DNA from 4 places in the Superficieibacter sp. genome. Region 2 is predicted to be linked to each of the others. Evidence: predicted binding sites of a transcription regulator. Region 2 holds the regulator's gene; each other region holds the start of a gene.
What was found. The regulator CRP, encoded in region 2, controls carbon source genes, mostly activating them, when cyclic AMP is high. The targets are predictions, from matches to a motif close to ATGTGANNNNNNTCACAT.
Positions count from the first base shown of each region.

Region 1: a site for CRP is predicted at 1,812-1,829, ahead of azuC (stress response protein AzuC). Genes of this name have one in related genera too.
Region 3: a site for CRP is predicted at 2,621-2,638, ahead of RT197_RS12505 (PTS sugar transporter subunit IIC). Genes of this name have one in related genera too.
Region 4: a site for CRP is predicted at 1,407-1,424, ahead of RT197_RS21365 (PTS sugar transporter subunit IIB). Genes of this name have one in related genera too.

Region 1 covers NZ_DAMAPU010000001.1:220,648-224,860, forward strand. Annotated here, with positions in the region: gene RT197_RS01205 (RpiB/LacA/LacB family sugar-phosphate isomerase) at 1-172, shown strand, start outside; gene RT197_RS01210 (MFS transporter) at 283-1,707, opposite strand; gene azuC (stress response protein AzuC) at 1,909-1,992, shown strand; gene RT197_RS01220 (DUF2766 family protein) at 2,081-2,332, shown strand; gene RT197_RS01225 (anaerobic C4-dicarboxylate transporter) at 2,372-3,715, opposite strand; gene RT197_RS01230 (non-heme ferritin-like protein) at 3,937-4,213, opposite strand, start outside.
Region 2 covers NZ_DAMAPU010000017.1:67,105-71,317, forward strand. Annotated here, with positions in the region: gene RT197_RS19805 (phosphoribulokinase) at 1-789, shown strand, start outside; gene RT197_RS19810 (OsmC family protein) at 814-1,218, opposite strand; gene crp (cAMP-activated global transcriptional regulator CRP) at 1,524-2,156, shown strand; gene RT197_RS19820 (YccS/YhfK family putative transporter) at 2,208-4,213, shown strand, end outside.
Region 3 covers NZ_DAMAPU010000005.1:282,153-286,365, forward strand. Annotated here, with positions in the region: gene pdxB (4-phosphoerythronate dehydrogenase PdxB) at 1-93, opposite strand, end outside; gene flk (flagella biosynthesis regulator Flk) at 201-1,196, shown strand; gene RT197_RS12505 (PTS sugar transporter subunit IIC) at 1,228-2,550, opposite strand; gene RT197_RS12510 (GntR family transcriptional regulator) at 2,752-3,450, shown strand; gene RT197_RS12515 (MFS transporter) at 3,483-4,213, opposite strand, start outside.
Region 4 covers NZ_DAMAPU010000023.1:17,286-21,498, forward strand. Annotated here, with positions in the region: gene RT197_RS21355 (6-phospho-beta-glucosidase) at 1-37, opposite strand, end outside; gene celB (PTS cellobiose transporter subunit IIC) at 50-1,378, opposite strand; gene RT197_RS21365 (PTS sugar transporter subunit IIB) at 1,699-2,004, shown strand; gene RT197_RS21370 (PTS lactose/cellobiose transporter subunit IIA) at 2,009-2,326, shown strand; gene rpoC (DNA-directed RNA polymerase subunit beta') at 2,546-4,213, opposite strand, start outside.

The DNA of each region.
Region 1 (4,213 bases), on a different contig from region 2:
TCTGAACCAGGTGAAAGCCGCCGTGGTGAAAGAGAATTATCTTGACACCCTGCGCGCCATTGACCCGGAACTGGTGAAAACCGCCGTTTCCGGCGAGCGCTTCCAGAAGTGCTTCTTTGAAAACAGCCAGAATAAAGAGATTGAAGCGTTTGTGCGCGAAATTCTCGGCTGATTAATTTTGACGGAAGGGTAGTGCCAGCGTGATAGCAGCGCGGTTAGTACATAACCTCAACCGAGGCACTGACCACACCCTCTCCCTATGGAAGAGGGTGAGCCGGCGCGCTAGCTACCCTTTTTTTGTGATACCGAACTGCCCGCCTCTCGGGTCAGCCGGAAAGTATCAAACATCCCCACCAGACAAATCAGCGCGATAAACACAAACGCCAGCCGAAAACTGACGCCGGGAATGGCGGATAACGCCAGCCAGTCGCTGACTTTTTCCCCGATGCGAATGCCAATCGCGCCCAGAGTGATCCCCAGACCAATCGCCAGCTGTGTAGCGGTGCTGAACAGCGTATTTGCATAGCTCATCTGGCTCGATGGCACATCGGCAAAGGCCAGCGTGCTGATCCCCGTAAACTGCACCGAGCGAAATACGCCGCCCAGATAAAGGATCAGCAGCGTCACCCACACCGGCGTTTGCGGCGTCAGCAGGGCGCAGGCCAGCAGCGCCAGCACGTTCAGCGCCCCGTTAATTAACAGCAGGCGACGAAAGCCCAGCCAGCGGATCAGCGGCGTGGTGGCCGGTTTGATCGTCAGGTTGCCGACAAAAACCGCCAGCACCAGCGAACCGGCGTGAAAGGGGTCCATGCCAAAGCCCACCTGAAACAGCAGCGGCAGCAGAAAAGGCACGGAGCTGATAGACGAACGAAACAGCGAACCGCCGTACATCGTCACGCGAAAGGTGGGAACTGCCAGCGCATCAAGGCGGATCATCGGCCAGCGCGCACGGCGAAAATGGCGCAGGGCGTAGAACAGGGTCAGCCCGCCGACCACCAGCAGCGCCAGCGTCAGTCCGCTCTGCACCCTTTCGCCGCCCAGCGCTTCCATGGCACAAACCAGACTGACCATCGCAACGGCGGTGGCGAGAAAACCCGTCAGGTCAAAGGGCCGTCGCTCCGGCTCGCGAATATCCGGGATAATGCGCAGCGAAAGCAGGATTGCAATCAGCCCAATCGGCAGGTTAATAAAGAAGATCCAGCGCCAGTCGGCGTAGCTGGTGATGAAGCCCCCCAGCGGCGGGCCGATGATCGGCGCAACCAGCGCGGGCCAGGTGAGGGTGGCGATGGCGGAGATCAGCTTATGCTTCGGCGTGGTGCGCAATACCGCCAGCCGCCCGACCGGCACCATCAGCGCGCCGCCCATGCCCTGGAAAATACGCATCGCTACAAAGGTCTCGACGCTGGTCGCCAGCCCACAAAGCACCGAGGCGAGGGTGAAAATGGCGAGGGCGAGAGTAAACACCCGGCGCGCGCCGAAGCGGTCGGCAATCCAGCCGCTGGCAGGGATCAGCACGGCGAGGGTGATCAAATAGGCGCTGATACCGATGTTAAGATCCACCGCCTCCACGCCAAAGGTTTTTCCCATATCCGGCAGAGCGGTGGCGATCACCGTCCCGTCGAGAAACTCCATAAAGAACGCGCCTGCAACCAGCAATGCGGCGGGTGACAGCCCGCGCGCCTCCTTCTTCGAAATGCTTTCACTCATTTACGCTTGCCATAGTAAAGAAAAAAATATCCGCAGCCTGCCCGGGATAAGCTGCGGATTTCGCATAACTTTTGTTTAATGTTTTACCAATACGTGTAAAATTTATGTGATTTTTATCACGTTGTGGTTGATTTTTGTGACGCAGGTCATATTATAGAGCTGTAGACAGTAACACCTGCATAACAAATCTGGAGCACAACGATGAAATTCCGCAAAATCCTGAAAAGCATGTTTGAAAACTACTGCAAAACCTTCAAAGACGTACCGCCTGGCGCTATGTTCTGATAAAAAAACCTGCTGCGGCAGGTTTTTTTATGCCTGCCATTTGGCAATGCATGAGGTACTATTACGCCCCTTTAATCAGGAGCGCAACATGTCCAATACTCTCAGTGCCGACCAGGAACTGGTCTCCGATATCGTCGCCTGCCAGCTGGTGATCAAACAACTTCTTGATGTGATTGATATTATCGCGCCTGCCGAAGTGCGCGATAAAATGTCAGCGCAGCTTCGCGCGATTGACTTTACCTCTCACCCGGCGGCGGCTGACCCGGTCACCCTGCGCGGCATTCAGAAAGCGATTGCGCTGATTGAAATGAAGTTTACGCCGCAGGAAGAAACGCATTAAGCCCGTCCCGGCAAGCGCCGGGCCGGATGGTGAAGGACATCAAAAGAAGGTTTGAACCAGCAGATAGCTGGCGGCGCAGGCGCAGCTCACGCCGATTAATCCCGGCAGAATAAAGCTGTGGTTAATAATGAATTTGCCAATGCGGGTGGTGCCGGAGCGGTCAAAACCGATACAGGCCAGATCGCTCGGGTAGGTTGGCAGCACGAAATAACCATATGAAGCCGGGAAAAACGCCACCAGCATTTTCGGCTCCACGCCCAGCATCAACCCCATCGGCGCGACGGCGGTCAGCGCGGCCGCCTGGCTGTTCACCAGTTTGGAAACCAGAAACAGCACGATGGCATAGGTCCACGGATGGGTTTTCACCACCCCTTCCAGCGCCATTTTCAGTTCGGTAAGGTGCGCCTGAAAGAAGGTGTCGCTCATCCACGCTACGCCGAAGACAGAGAAAATCGCCACCATCCCGGCCTTGAATACCGCGCCGTTGGAAATCGTCGTGGCACTGACCTTGCACACCATCAGGATGATCGCCCCGGCAATCAGCATCATCATCTGAATCGTCAGGTTCATCGACAGCGGCGTCAGTTTCCCTTTTAACTCAAAAGAGGGACGCAGTTCAGGGATCGCCCCCAGCAGTACCACTACCAGAATCCCGGCGAAGAAAATCCACGTTGACCAGTAGGCGTACTTCGGAAAACGCTGATCCATCAGGGTTTCACTGCTACCGTAAATAAACTCACGCTGTTTGGGATCTTTCAGCTTCTGCTGGAACTCTTCATCATCGGCTAAATCCTTGCCGCGACGCAGGCTCCACAGGGCGGCAATCGCCACGCCGAACAGCGACGCCGGTACTGAGACAGCGAGAATTTCCAGAATCCCCCACGCCTGACCCACGCCGTGATTCGCGCCGATAATCGACACCAGCGAAACCACCGCGACCGACACCGGCGAGGCGGTGATCGCCATTTGTGAGGCAATCGACGCCACCGCCATCGGACGCTCAGGACGGATGCCTTTTTTCAGCGCGATATCGGCGATAATTGGAAACATGGTGTAAACCACGTGCCCGGTGCCGCACAGAAAGGTGAGGGACCAGGTGGTGAACGGGGCCAGCAGGGTAATGTGCTGCGGATGTTTACGCAGCAGGCGCTCGGCAAACTGCATCATCACGTTAAGCCCGCCAGCCGTTTGCAGCGTGGCGGCACAGCCGATCACTGCGAGGATGGTCAGCATCACGTCTACCGGCGGTTTGCCCGGCTCCAGCCCGAAAATAAACGTCAGAATGAACAGCCCGATGCCGCTGATTAACCCCAGCCCCATGCCGCCAAACCGCGTACCCACTAACAGACAGAGAATAATGACCACAAACTCAAGGGTTATCATAAAGCACCTTTTGCAAAAACATAAGATTACTGAATCATTGCATTTTGTAAGGCTACTCAATGAGAGGTAGATCTAATTTATAAAATGTTAATAAAAACATCGTCTTATATACATTCTGTTAACATTTTATTGATGGGGCAGCGGCGCAGTAAGAGAGAAAAGTGGACGACAAGGTAGATGCCTTCCCGGCTGAACTCACCGGGAAGGCGAAAGGAGAGGAATTAATGCTTACGGAAATTAACGACGTTTAATAAATGACGATCGGTTTGCTCCATGCCCAGCCCTGACTGATCGGCGCTGCGCACCTCTTCAAGAATGGTTTGCAGCAGCAGACCGTGCTCCTCGCGGTCCGATTTCATCTGGGTCAGAAAGGCCAGCGTCGTTTCATCCTGCAACTCGCGCGCTTCCTCCGTGAGCTTCGTCAGCGTTTCCGTGCGTCGGTGATAATCCTGCATCGTCTGGGAAAAGAGATCTTCAAGCGTGGCACACGGCTCCTCA
Region 2 (4,213 bases):
ATCTTTGCCCAGCTCAGCCTGCACGCGGCGGAAGTCGAAGGGGACAGTTTCCATCGCTACACCCGCCCGGAAATGGATATGGCGATCCGTAAAGCGCGCGATCTTGGTCGGCACATTAGTTATTTCGGCCCGGAGGCGAACGATTTCGGCCTGCTGGAACAAACCTTTATTGAATACGGACGGTCGGGCACCGGGCAGGCGCGAAAATACCTGCATACCTATGATGAAGCAGTGCCGTGGAATCAGGTGCCCGGCACCTTCACGCCGTGGCAGCCGCTGCCGGAACCGACCGACGTGCTGTTTTATGAAGGACTGCATGGCGGCGTGGTGACGCCGCAGCATGACGTCGCCCGCCATGTTGATTTGCTGGTGGGCGTGGTGCCTATTGTTAACCTCGAGTGGATCCAGAAACTGATCCGCGATACCAGCGAGCGTGGGCATTCGCGCGAGGCGGTGATGGACTCGGTGGTGCGTTCAATGGAGGACTACATTAACTTCATCACCCCGCAGTTCTCCCGCACCCATATCAACTTCCAGCGGGTGCCGACCGTTGACACCTCCAACCCGTTTGCCGCCAAAGGCATCCCGTCGCTGGATGAAAGCTTTGTGGTGATCCACTTCCGCAACCTCGAAGGCATCGATTTCCCCTGGCTGCTGGCGATGCTGCAAGGCTCATTTATATCTCACATCAATACTTTAGTGGTGCCGGGCGGGAAAATGGGGCTGGCGATGGAGCTGATCATGCTGCCGCTGGTTCAGCGGCTGGTGGAAGGCAAAAAAATCGAATAGCCGGGCGCGAGGCCCGGCGACGGATCAGGCAACGTTCACTTCGTATGAATGGGTAATATTCACGGCTTTTTCCAGCATCAGCGCTACCGAACAGTATTTCTCTGCCGAGAGGTCTACCGCGCGGGACACGGCGCTGTCTTTCAAATCGTGACCGGTGACGATAAAGTGCAAATTGATATGGGTGAACAGGCGCGGGGCCTCTTCACGGCGCTCTGAGGTCAGTTTCACCTCACAGTGGGTAACCTCCTGACGCCCCTTTTGCAGGATCGACACCACGTCAATCGCACTGCATCCGCCTGCCGCCATCAGCACCATTTCCATCGGGCTGGGCGCTTTATCACCGGAGTTACCGTCCATTAAAATCTGGTGGCCGGAAGCCGACTCGCCCAGGAACGTTAACCCTTCAACCCACTTCACTCGCGCTTGCATATTCATCAACTCCCGTATGGCAATTTTCTTCCCAGATTACGCGCACATAACAATTCTCGCAACGGAAGGCGACCTGCGTCATGCTGAAGCGAGACACCAGGAGACAGGCGGCAAAAGCTATGCTAAAACAGACGGGATGCTACAGTGATATATTGACTTAGTGCATGTATGCACGGGTCATCAGATACACGGCTGCGGAACATACCGACAGTCAGCTTCCCCGCCAGAGGGAAGGACACGATTGCAACCCCGGAGGCAACGTCATTTAGCCGCCGGAGATAGTTTATAACAGAGGATAACCGCGCATGGTGCTTGGCAAACCGCAAACAGACCCGACTCTAGAATGGTTCTTGTCTCATTGCCATATTCATAAGTACCCATCAAAGAGCACGCTGATTCACCAGGGTGAAAAAGCGGAAACGTTGTATTACATCGTTAAAGGCTCCGTGGCAGTGCTGATCAAAGATGAAGAAGGGAAAGAGATGATCCTTTCTTATCTCAACCAGGGCGATTTCATCGGTGAACTGGGCCTGTTTGAAGAAGGTCAGGAGCGTAGCGCCTGGGTGCGGGCCAAAACCGCCTGTGAAGTCGCAGAAATTTCCTACAAGAAATTCCGTCAGCTGATCCAGGTTAACCCGGACATTCTGATGCGTCTTTCAGCGCAAATGGCGCGTCGCTTACAGGTCACGTCTGAGAAAGTGGGCAATCTCGCCTTCCTTGACGTAACCGGCCGCATCGCGCAGACGCTGCTTAACCTCGCCAAACAGCCGGACGCGATGACTCACCCGGACGGTATGCAGATCAAAATCACCCGTCAGGAAATCGGCCAGATCGTTGGCTGCTCGCGTGAAACCGTCGGCCGCATTCTGAAAATGCTGGAAGATCAGAGCCTGATCTCCGCACACGGTAAAACCATCGTCGTTTACGGCACCCGCTAAGTTCGTTCACCGGCGCATTCCACTGCGAATGCGCCGGTTTCGTTATTCTCTATGTGGCGCAGGCTGATCTATCACCCGGAAGTGAATTACGCACTACGACAAACCCTGGTGCTCTGTTTGCCCGTGGCTGTCGGTCTGATAATCGATCGGCTTCAGTATGGCCTGCTCTTCTCGCTGGTGCCCGCCTGCTGCAACATCGCCGGTCTGGATACCCCGCACAAACGCTTTTTCAAACGTCTGATTGTCGGCGGCTCGCTGTTCGCAGGCAGTAGCCTGGCGGTACAGCTTTTGCTGGCGCAGGGCGCGCCGCTGCCGCTGGTGCTTACCGCGCTGGCGCTGATCCTCGGCGTTACCGCGGAAATCAGTCCGCTGCATGCACGTCTGCTCCCGGCCTCATTAATTGCAGCCATTTTCACGCTTAGCCTCGCGGGGTCCGTTCCGGTCTGGCAGCCGATGCTGCTCTACGCGACGGGTACGCTCTGGTACGGTTTATTTAACTGGTTCTGGTTCTGGCTGTGGCGCGAACAGCCGCTGCGCGAGTCGCTCAGCCTGCTTTACCGCCAGCTTGCCGACTATTGCGAAGCCAAATACAGCCTGCTGACCCAGCATGTCGATCCGCAAAAAGCCCTTCCGCCGCTGCTTGCCCGCCAGCAAAAAACGGTCGATCTCATTACCCAGTGCTATCAACAGCTGTACATGCTGTCGGAGAAAAAACACCATAACTACAGGCGGCTGCGCTGGATGTTCCAGATGGCACTGGATTTGCAGGAACATATTTCGGTCAGCCTACACCAGCCGGAAGAGGTACAAAAGCTGGTAGAACAAAGCCATGCGGAAGCGGTGATCCGCTGGAATGCGCAAACCGTTGCCGCCCGTCTGCGGGTGATGGCGGACGATATTCTGTACCATCATTATTCTGGCCGCTTCAATATGGACAAGCAGATCGGCGCGCTGGAGAAAATCGCCCGTCAGAACCCGGATAACCCGGTGGGTCAGTTCTGCGCCTGGCACTTTAGCCGTATCGCCCGCGTGCTGCGCACCCTGCGTCCGCTTTATCCGCGTGATTTAATGGCCGACCGCCAGCGCCGTCTGCCGCTGTGGGCGGCGCTGAAAAGCTATTTATCGCTGAAGTCCCCCGCCCTGCGCACCTCGGCGCGTCTTAGCGTCATGCTCAGTATCGCCAGCCTGGCGGGAAGCGTTCTCCACCTGCCGAAGCCCTACTGGATCTTAATGACCATCATGTTCGTCACCCAAAACGGCTACGGTGCCACGCGGGTGCGCATTCTGCATCGAACGCTTGGCACGCTGGTGGGGCTGGTCATCGCCGGGGCGACGCTGCATTTTAACGTCCCGGACGGTTTTACGCTCTGCGCCATGTTGGCGATCACCCTTATCAGCTATCTGATCCTGCGCAAAAATTACGGCTGGGCGATGATCGGTTTTACAGTCACGGCGGTGTACACCCTCCAGTTGATCAATCTTAACGGCGAACAGTTTATTCTGCCGAGGATGATCGACACTGCGCTGGGCTGCCTGATTGCATTCGGCGGCATGGTCTGGCTGTGGCCGCAGTGGCAAAGCGGCCTGCTGCGCAAGAACGCAGACAGTGCGCTGGAGGCGGACCAGGAGGCACTGCGGCTGATTTTAAGCGACGATCCGCAGGCTCCGACCCTGGCGTACCAGCGGATGCGGGTCAACCAGGCGCATAACGCGCTGTTTAACTCGCTGAACCAGGCCATGCAGGAGCCGGGATTTAATAGCCGGTATCTGGAAGATATGAAACTGTGGGTCACGCACAGCCAGTTTATTGTCGAGCATATCAACGCCATGACCACGCTGGCACGCGAGCACAATATGCTGACGCCGGATCTGGCGCAGCGTTATCTGCAATCCTGTGAAATTGCGCTGCAACGCTGCCAGCAGCGGCTGAAATCTGACGGGCCGGGCAGCGCGGGGGATGTCAATATTCTCGAAGCGCCGGACGCCGCCCCGCAAGGGCCGTTAAGCACCATGGAGCGGCATCTGGAGCGCATTCTGGGGCATCTGAACACCATGCA
Region 3 (4,213 bases), on a different contig from region 2:
TGGAATGGGACGCCCCGGCACCGCCTGTACCTCGCCCAGACGGCTGAACAGTTCACGCGCATAGGGCATATTTTCATCAACGAGGATTTTCACGATAAAGTACCTGCCTGAAACGAGAGATCGTCCGGCAAGTGTGCCATAATCGCGCCGCCAGGCATACTTGCAAACCTGGTTCAGCATTACGACCTTAAGGATTTATGATGACGCAACCCATCTCAGGTATGCCCGCGCGCCCTCCGGGTGACGGTCCCGCCACGACGTCAGTCGCCGCAGAGCAGCCGCTCTCAACCCAGCAACGTACCGTGCTGGAGCGTTTGATCACGCGCCTGGTCGCCCTCACCCGCCAGCAAAGCGCTGAAGTGTGGGCGGGTATGAAGCACGATCTGGGACTGAAAAATGAGATGCCGCTGCTGTCGCGTCATTTTCCCGCCGCCGAGCAAAACCTCACCCAGCGGCTGGATTCCGCCCAGCAGAGCTACAGCAATCGCCAGACCCTGGCGCAACTGACGGAGTTGCTGAACGTCGGCAACAATCGCCAGGCGGTGAGCGATTTTATTCGCCAGCAGTACGGGCAGACGGCGCTCAGCCAGCTTTCTCCCGATCAGCTTAAGAATGTACTGACGCTGCTGCAAAATAACGAGCTGTCGATCCCGCAGCCGCAGCAGCGTCCGGCTACCGACCGCCATCTGCTTCCGGCTGAACACAATACCTTAAATCAGCTGGTGACGAAGCTGACGGCGGCCACCGGCGAATCCGGGAAGCTTATCTGGCAATCGATGCTGGAACTTTCGGGAGTGAAAAGCGGCGAGTTGATCCCGGCGAAGCACTTTACCCATCTGGTGACCTGGCTTCAGGCGCGTCAGACGCTCAGTACCCAGACCGCACCGACGCTGCACACCTTGCAGGCGGCGCTTAAGCAGCCGCTGGAGCCGCAGGAGTGGGATCAGTTGCAGGATTACCTCCAGCAAACCTGGCAGGCCACGCCGCAGTCAATACTGACCACGGCGCAGGTTCAGGATTTACTCAATCAGGTGTTTATTCGCCGGGCAGAACGCGCGCCGGAAATGCGCGATCCGCAGCCTGTTCATCGTCCCTTTGCGCCGCTGTATGACACCGTCAAAATGCTGTCGGCCCGGCCGGGCCTGATGCTGATTGCGCTTATTGTTGCCTTCCTGATTGTGTGGATGGTGCTTTAATTCCGCGCCCCGTGAGCCGGGGCGCAGCGATTTACTCTGCCTGCTGCACGGCATTCACTTTATTTGCCGCAATCACAAACGGCAGATAAATCAGCGTGGCTGACGCCAGACACAGCAGCCCCACCATTAATGCCAGCCAGTTACCGCCCGTGCCGAAGAAGGCGATCAGCGGACCGGGCGTGGTCCACGGCACGGCGTAGGCGACAGGTGGAATAATTCCTGTGGTAATAAAAACGTAACCAATCAGCGAACTGACCATCGGCACCAGAATAAACGGAATAATAAAGATCGGGTTAAGGACAATCGGCAGCCCGAACATCACCGGCTCATTAATATTAAACAGCCCCGGCACAAAAGACATTTTCGCCAGATCGCGATAATCCGAACGTCGCGAAGCAATAAAAATGGCCAGCAGTAACCCTAAGGTCATACCGGAACCGCCGTAGTTAGCAAAGGCATCGTTAATGCCGCCCCAGGTGATCGGGTACGGTGCCCCCCAGGTCTCGCCGTGCTGCGCGGCCCAGGAGAGGTTTTCCAGATTCGCTTCAGAAAAAATCGACTCGCGGATCGCCGCAATGGTATTTGGCCCGTGGATGCCCAAAAACCACAGCAGATTAGAAACAATACCCAGAATGATGACCGCAAAAATGTTGGTGCCCATATTTTTCAGCGGGGCCTGGATGAGCTTATAAATAAGATCGTTCAGCCCTTCCGGGGACAGCATTAACAGCAGGTAATTAAGAATCGAAAACAGCATCATCACCACAATAATGGGGATCAGCACCTTAAACGACCGCGCGACTGCCGGTGGCACGGCGTCCGGCATGGTAATGGTAATTTTCGGGTTCTTCGCTAAGCGGCAGAAGAGTTCGCTGGAAAGCAGCGCGACAATCACCGCCACAAACAGCCCCTGCGGACCGAGGTATTTGGTGGTCATGTACGCCTGTCCGCCGATTTCCTGGTAAGGGGTATAGACAACGAAAAACGCGCCAATCGCCGTCAGGCCGCACAGCAAATCATCCTCATGAAAGCTTTTCGCCATATTTCTGCCCACCAGAAAGGCGATCAGAATCGACATAATATTTACCGAGCCATTCATGACCGGCGTAAAAATAGCCTGCGCTTTTTCCAGATTAGGGAAAATCGCTTTTAAATGCAGCAATGAAGCAACAAAACCATCCGGGGAGAGGATGGCAAAATTAATTAATACGATAATGGAACTGGCCATAACGATAGGGAATGACAGAATAAAGGCATCGCGAATCGCCGAGACGTGCCGTTGCGAATTAAGTTTTATCGCTACCGGGACAAGTACCTTTTCCATCCCTCGTTCAAAAGAACGCATCACAGACATTATAACTCCTTATTTTCCAGCTTTATTTCCAGCAAAGAATGCCCACTTTATGTAGCGCAGGGATGGCGTTTTGTTATGTTGATCACATTAAAAAGCCACAATACAGGTTCAACTTAACGCTTAATAATGAACAACTTAAGCATTCATCAAAATAATAAATAGTTAACCTTTTGTTTAAATGGAACTTACAGAGGTGCAAAAGTGATTTACAAAAACGTGGTCAGCGTAATAAAAAATAAAATTAATCATCACTGTTATAGCGTAGGTGATGCCCTGCCCGCAGAAAAACAACTGGCAATCGATCTTAATGTTTCGCGTAATACCCTGCGTAAAGCGCTCAGCCAGCTGGAAGAAGAGGGAATTATCGAGCGCAGGCACGGCTCGGGAACCTATATAAAAGAGAAAAGATTCGTTGCGCATATTCATAATATGAATAGTTTTAGCGAAATAGCGCACAACGCCGGAAAAACGGCCAGCAGCCAGATATTAAAATTTGAAATGCAGCCAGCCTCATTGCAGGTTGCCAGCGGCCTGAATATTACCCCGGACGACCCGGTTTATTATATCAAGCGTCTGCGGCGGATCGATAAAGTGGTGATGCAGGTGGAGGAAACCTGGCTGTCGGTCAACCGCTTCCCCAGCCTGACCATTGCCCATATGCGGAACTCGAAGTTTTCGTATATTGAAAAGGAGTGCGGGATCGCTATCATCGGCACGTTCGAGACGTTTTCCCCCATGCTGCCGGGGCCGGAGCTGGCGGAAATATTGCGCATCAGCCCTAAAGATCCGATCCTGCAAATTCAAACCCAGGCGATTGATGCTAACCAGCAGCCGATTGATTACTCTCTTCTTTACTCCAACAGTTTTGAATTTCAGGTGAAGTATTTTTTTCCGCGTTAGTGGATTTCCCCCGCTCGCGCGGGGGAACAAACTTAACGTTTGCGGAACGACGCCAGCGTCACCGCGATGCCCGCGATGGCCGATAGCGCCCCGGCCAGGAATACTGAGGGATAACCAAAGCTGGTCGCCAGCATGCCCGCCAGCGGCCCGGAAACGCCCATCGCGATATCCTGAAACGCGGCATAGCCGCCCAGCGCCGTACCGCGCACCTGCGGCGGCACGCGTTTGACCACCTCAACGCCGAGCGCCGGGAAGATCAGCGAGCATCCCGCGCCGGTAAGCGCCGCGCCCAACAGGGCAATCCACGCTACCGGTGCCTGCCACAGGAATATCAGACCCAGCGCTTCCACCAGCAGAGAGCAAATCGCCACTTTTACGCCGCCAAAGCGATCCGGCATCCAGCCAAACAGGATGCGCACCAGCACAAACGCACCGCCGAACGCGGTTAAGGTAAAACCCGCCATCGGCCAGCCACGGCTGACAAAATAGAGCGAAACGAAGGTGCCGATCACCGCAAAGCCAACGCCCTGCAACGCCAGCCCCAATCCCGGCTGCCAGATCAGACCCACCACGCTCCACAGCGACGGACGCTCTCCCGCATGGGCCGGAACCTTCCGCACCGTACCGTTGCAGGCCCAGGCCAGCAGCGGCAGCAGCATGGTGACAATCGCGAGGATTGCAAAGCCGTAGCGGTCGTGAATAAACAGCCCCAGCGGCGCACCCACCGCCAGCGCGCCAAAGATAGCCATTCCGTTCCACGACA
Region 4 (4,213 bases), on a different contig from region 2:
CACCGCCGATAGTTACGATCTTGAGTTTCTTATTCATCATGCAATCCTTTTAATATTCTGTAACAGGTAATTCGGGTGTACTTTCTTGCTGCTGACTGGATTCATCGCGCAGGTACTGTTTATCCAGGGTCATCACGAAGGGATAATAAATCGTCATCGCGACAATGAGATTGATGGCCTGAAATAACATGCCTTTCCAGCCGCAGATTAAAAAGCCACTAATAAAAATGGGCGTGGTCCACGGAATTTCCAGCCCGGACGTTAACGGCAGAAAACCAAACGCCATCGCGCTATAGGTGATGACGCACAGCACGACCGGCACAATAATGAAAGGGATCAGTAACAGGGGATTTAACGCAATCGGCACGCCAAAAATAATCGGTTCATTAATATTAAAGATGGCAGCCGGAGACGCTAACTTGGCGATTTCGCGCATACGTTTACTTTTGGCACGAAAAAGCATGACCAGCAGCATTGCCAGCGTAAAACCGGTTCCGCCACAAATCAGGAATACATCGCGGAACTGCTGAGTGATGATATTGACCGGTGGCAGCCCGGTTTTCATCGCCTGCATGTTTTCCATGGTCAGCGAACGCCAGATAGGTCCCATAATCGCCGAGACAATAGAGTCGCCATGCAGGCCAAAGAACCAGAAGAAGCTGATGAAAAACTCCGCGACCATCTGCGAGGGCAAAGAATTACCCAGCTTCATCATCGGCGCCTGAAGAACGGTGAAGATCATCTCCTGCACGGTGCCAAAAGAGGTGCTTTCAAACAGCAGGCGGATAAGCCAGAATACCAGCACAATCAGAAAGGAAGGGATCAGAGAGCTAAAACTGTTCGCCACCGCCGGAGGGACGCTGTCGGGCATGGAGATCATCAGCTTAGGATGGTTAAGCAGTCGATAAAGCCTTACCGCCACCAGAGTGACGATAATCGACAAAAACAGCCCCTGCGCACCCAGGGCAAAAACCGGGATAACGTCGCTAATTGCGTCGCCCTGCTCCTGCGGCAGTTTGAACGGAGTAATCAACAAAAAAGAGACCAGCGAAATCAGGGCGCAGGTTATTTCATTCAGTTGCCAGCGTTTTGCCAGACTGATGCTAATACTAACGATAACCAGTAACGCCATAATTGAATAAGTGGCATCAAGAATATAATTCAGCCGACCAATGAATTTATCGCCCAAAAGGTTAATCACAAATTCGTTATAGCCGGGAAAAGGAAGGTTAGCGATCAGCAAAAAGAAAGAGCCAATAATCAGGAAAGGCATAATCCTGATAAACCCGTCCTTGATAGCAGAAAGATAGTCGTTATTTTCGATCTTCATTGCCATCGGCAACAATTTTCTTTCCATTAATTCAGTGAAATTGTTCATTCCATCCCCACCGCGCTGCTGTTTGTTTTAGTGGTATATACCACATGAGAAATACTATTCAGCTTCGTTTTTTATGTCAACGCATCGGGCATGAATGGGGGAGGATTAACTGCGTTTTGTGATGGGCCACACATCGGGGTGCATGCGCAGGTTTTCTGTTCAAGAAAGCGGCAATGCTGACGATCTAATGACAAAATGTAACCGGTTTCATTTTTTTACAGCTTACTTTGTGACGCCTTACACACATTCAAAGCAAAGGAGTTGTCTGCCTTTACTGCAAAGGATAAAGATGTAGAACCAAGGAATAGTGAGGGCTAGTTATGAAGAACATCGTTTTATGCTGTGCCGCAGGTATGTCCACCAGCATGTTGGTTCAACGTATGAAGGACGCAGCTCAGAAGAAAGGGATCGAAGTCTCGATCAAAGCTGTGCCGGTCGCTGAATTTAATGACAACATTGCTACGGCGGATATTGTGTTACTCGGACCGCAGGTGAAATACGAGCAGGCTAAATTACAGGCGCAGGCCGATCCGCTGGGCAAAAAAGTCGCAGTGATTGATATGATGGATTACGGCATGATGAAAGGCGATGCCGTCCTTGAGAAAGCCCTCAAGCTGATGGAGTAATGAAGTGGAAGATTTAGAAACTATTATTATGGAACTGCTGGTTAACGCTGGCGCTGCACGTAGCCAGGCGTTGACGGCACTGCAACTGGCGCGTAAAGGCGATTTCACCGGTGCAGAACAGGCGATGGAAGAGTCCCGTGAGTACGTGAAGCATGCGCATAAAATTCAGACGCAGCTGATCGGCCTTGATGAAGGTGCAGGCAAACTGCCGGTTAATCTGATCACCGTTCATTCCCAGGATCACCTGATGAACGCGATGGTTATTCAGGACCTGGCGGGCGATATGATTGAACTGTATCGCCGTCTGCCGTTAGTGAATTAATAACGGCATTGCAGGTAAAAAAGGCGAAGCGTGATCTTCGCCTTTTTGCTGCCTGCTATCTGAGAATTTCATACGGCTGTTTTTGTCTGTTGCCGGAATAGTGATATATCAGCGCGTCCTGCGTGCCCCTCGCGATAATACTGTTTTCCGTTCCCCAGATTTCAAATAAAAAAAAGCCAGTCAGGAAACCTGACTGGCTTTTTACGCTAAGCGTAACGATTACTCGTTGTCGGAACCGCCCAGGCCTGCGTTCAGCAGTTCTGCCAGGCTGGCAGACGCATCTTCAGCAGTCACCTGCGGTGCAGCTGGCTGTTCGCCCGCTGCGCGACGGCGCATACGATCCTGGTGGTACGCATAACCCGTACCTGCCGGGATCAGACGACCCACGATAACGTTCTCTTTCAGGCCGCGCAGTTCGTCACGTTTACCCGCAACGGCTGCTTCGGTCAGGACACGCGTGGTCTCCTGGAACGATGCCGCAGAGATGAACGACTCGGTTGCCAGAGACGCTTTGGTGATACCCAGCAGATCGCGGGAGAATGTAGCTTCCACTTTGCCGTTCGCTTCCAGATCGCGGTTTGCAATCTTGACGCGGGAGTATTCAACCTGCTCGCCTTCCAGGAAGTCGGAGCTGCCTGCGTTTTCGATGGTCGCTTTACGCAGCATCTGACGAACGATAACTTCGATGTGCTTATCGTTAATCTTAACGCCTTGCAGACGGTAAACGTCCTGAACTTCGTTGGTGATATAACGCGTTACCGCGTGTACGCCACGAAGACGCAGGATGTCATGCGGTGCTTCCGGACCGTCGGAAACCACGTCACCACGTTCGACACGCTCACCTTCAAACACGTTGAGCTGACGCCATTTCGGGATCATCTCTTCGTACGGATCGCTACCATCTACCGGGGTAATAACCAGACGACGTTTCCCTTTGGTTTCTTTACCGAAGGAAATAATGCCGCTGATTTCAGCCAGGATTGCCGGCTCTTTCGGACGACGGGCTTCGAACAGGTCCGCAACGCGCGGCAGACCACCGGTGATATCCTTGGTACCGCCGGATTCCTGCGGAATACGCGCCAGGGTGTCACCAGAACTGATCTGTACGCCATCTTCCAACTGAACAATCGCTTTACCCGGCAGGAAGTACTGCGCAGGCATATCGGTACCAGGGATCAGAACGTCGTTACCGTTCGCATCAACAATTTTCAGCGCCGGACGCAGGTCTTTACCACCCGCAGTACGTTCCGCAGAGTCCAGAACCACCAGAGAAGACAGGCCGGTCAGTTCGTCAGTCTGACGGGTGATGGTCTGGCCATCAATCATGTCAGTGAAACGAATGAAACCTGCTACTTCAGTGATAACCGGCATGGTATGCGGGTCCCAGTTTGCTACGGTTTCGCCGCCAGCAACCTGTTCGCCATCACCCTTCGCCATTACCGCACCGTAAGGTACTTTGTAGCTCTCTTTGGTACGACCGAATTCATCGATCAACTTCAGCTCGGTGTTACGAGAAGTCACCACCAGCTTACCGGCAGAGTTCACAACCGACTTCGCATTGCTCAGACGGATGCTACCTTTGTTTTTCACCTGGATGCTGGATTCAGCAGCCGCACGCGATGCCGCACCACCGATGTGGAAGGTACGCATGGTCAGCTGTGTACCCGGCTCACCGATGGACTGTGCCGCGATAACGCCGATAGCTTCACCTTTGTTGATGATGTGGCCACGCGCCAGGTCACGACCATAGCAGTGCGCACATACACCAAAGTCGGTGTCACAGGATACAACGGAACGTACTTTGACGGAGTCAACGGAGTTCTCTTCCAGCAGGTCACACCAGTGCTCGTGCAGCAGCGTGTTGCGTGGAACCAGAATGTCCGCCGT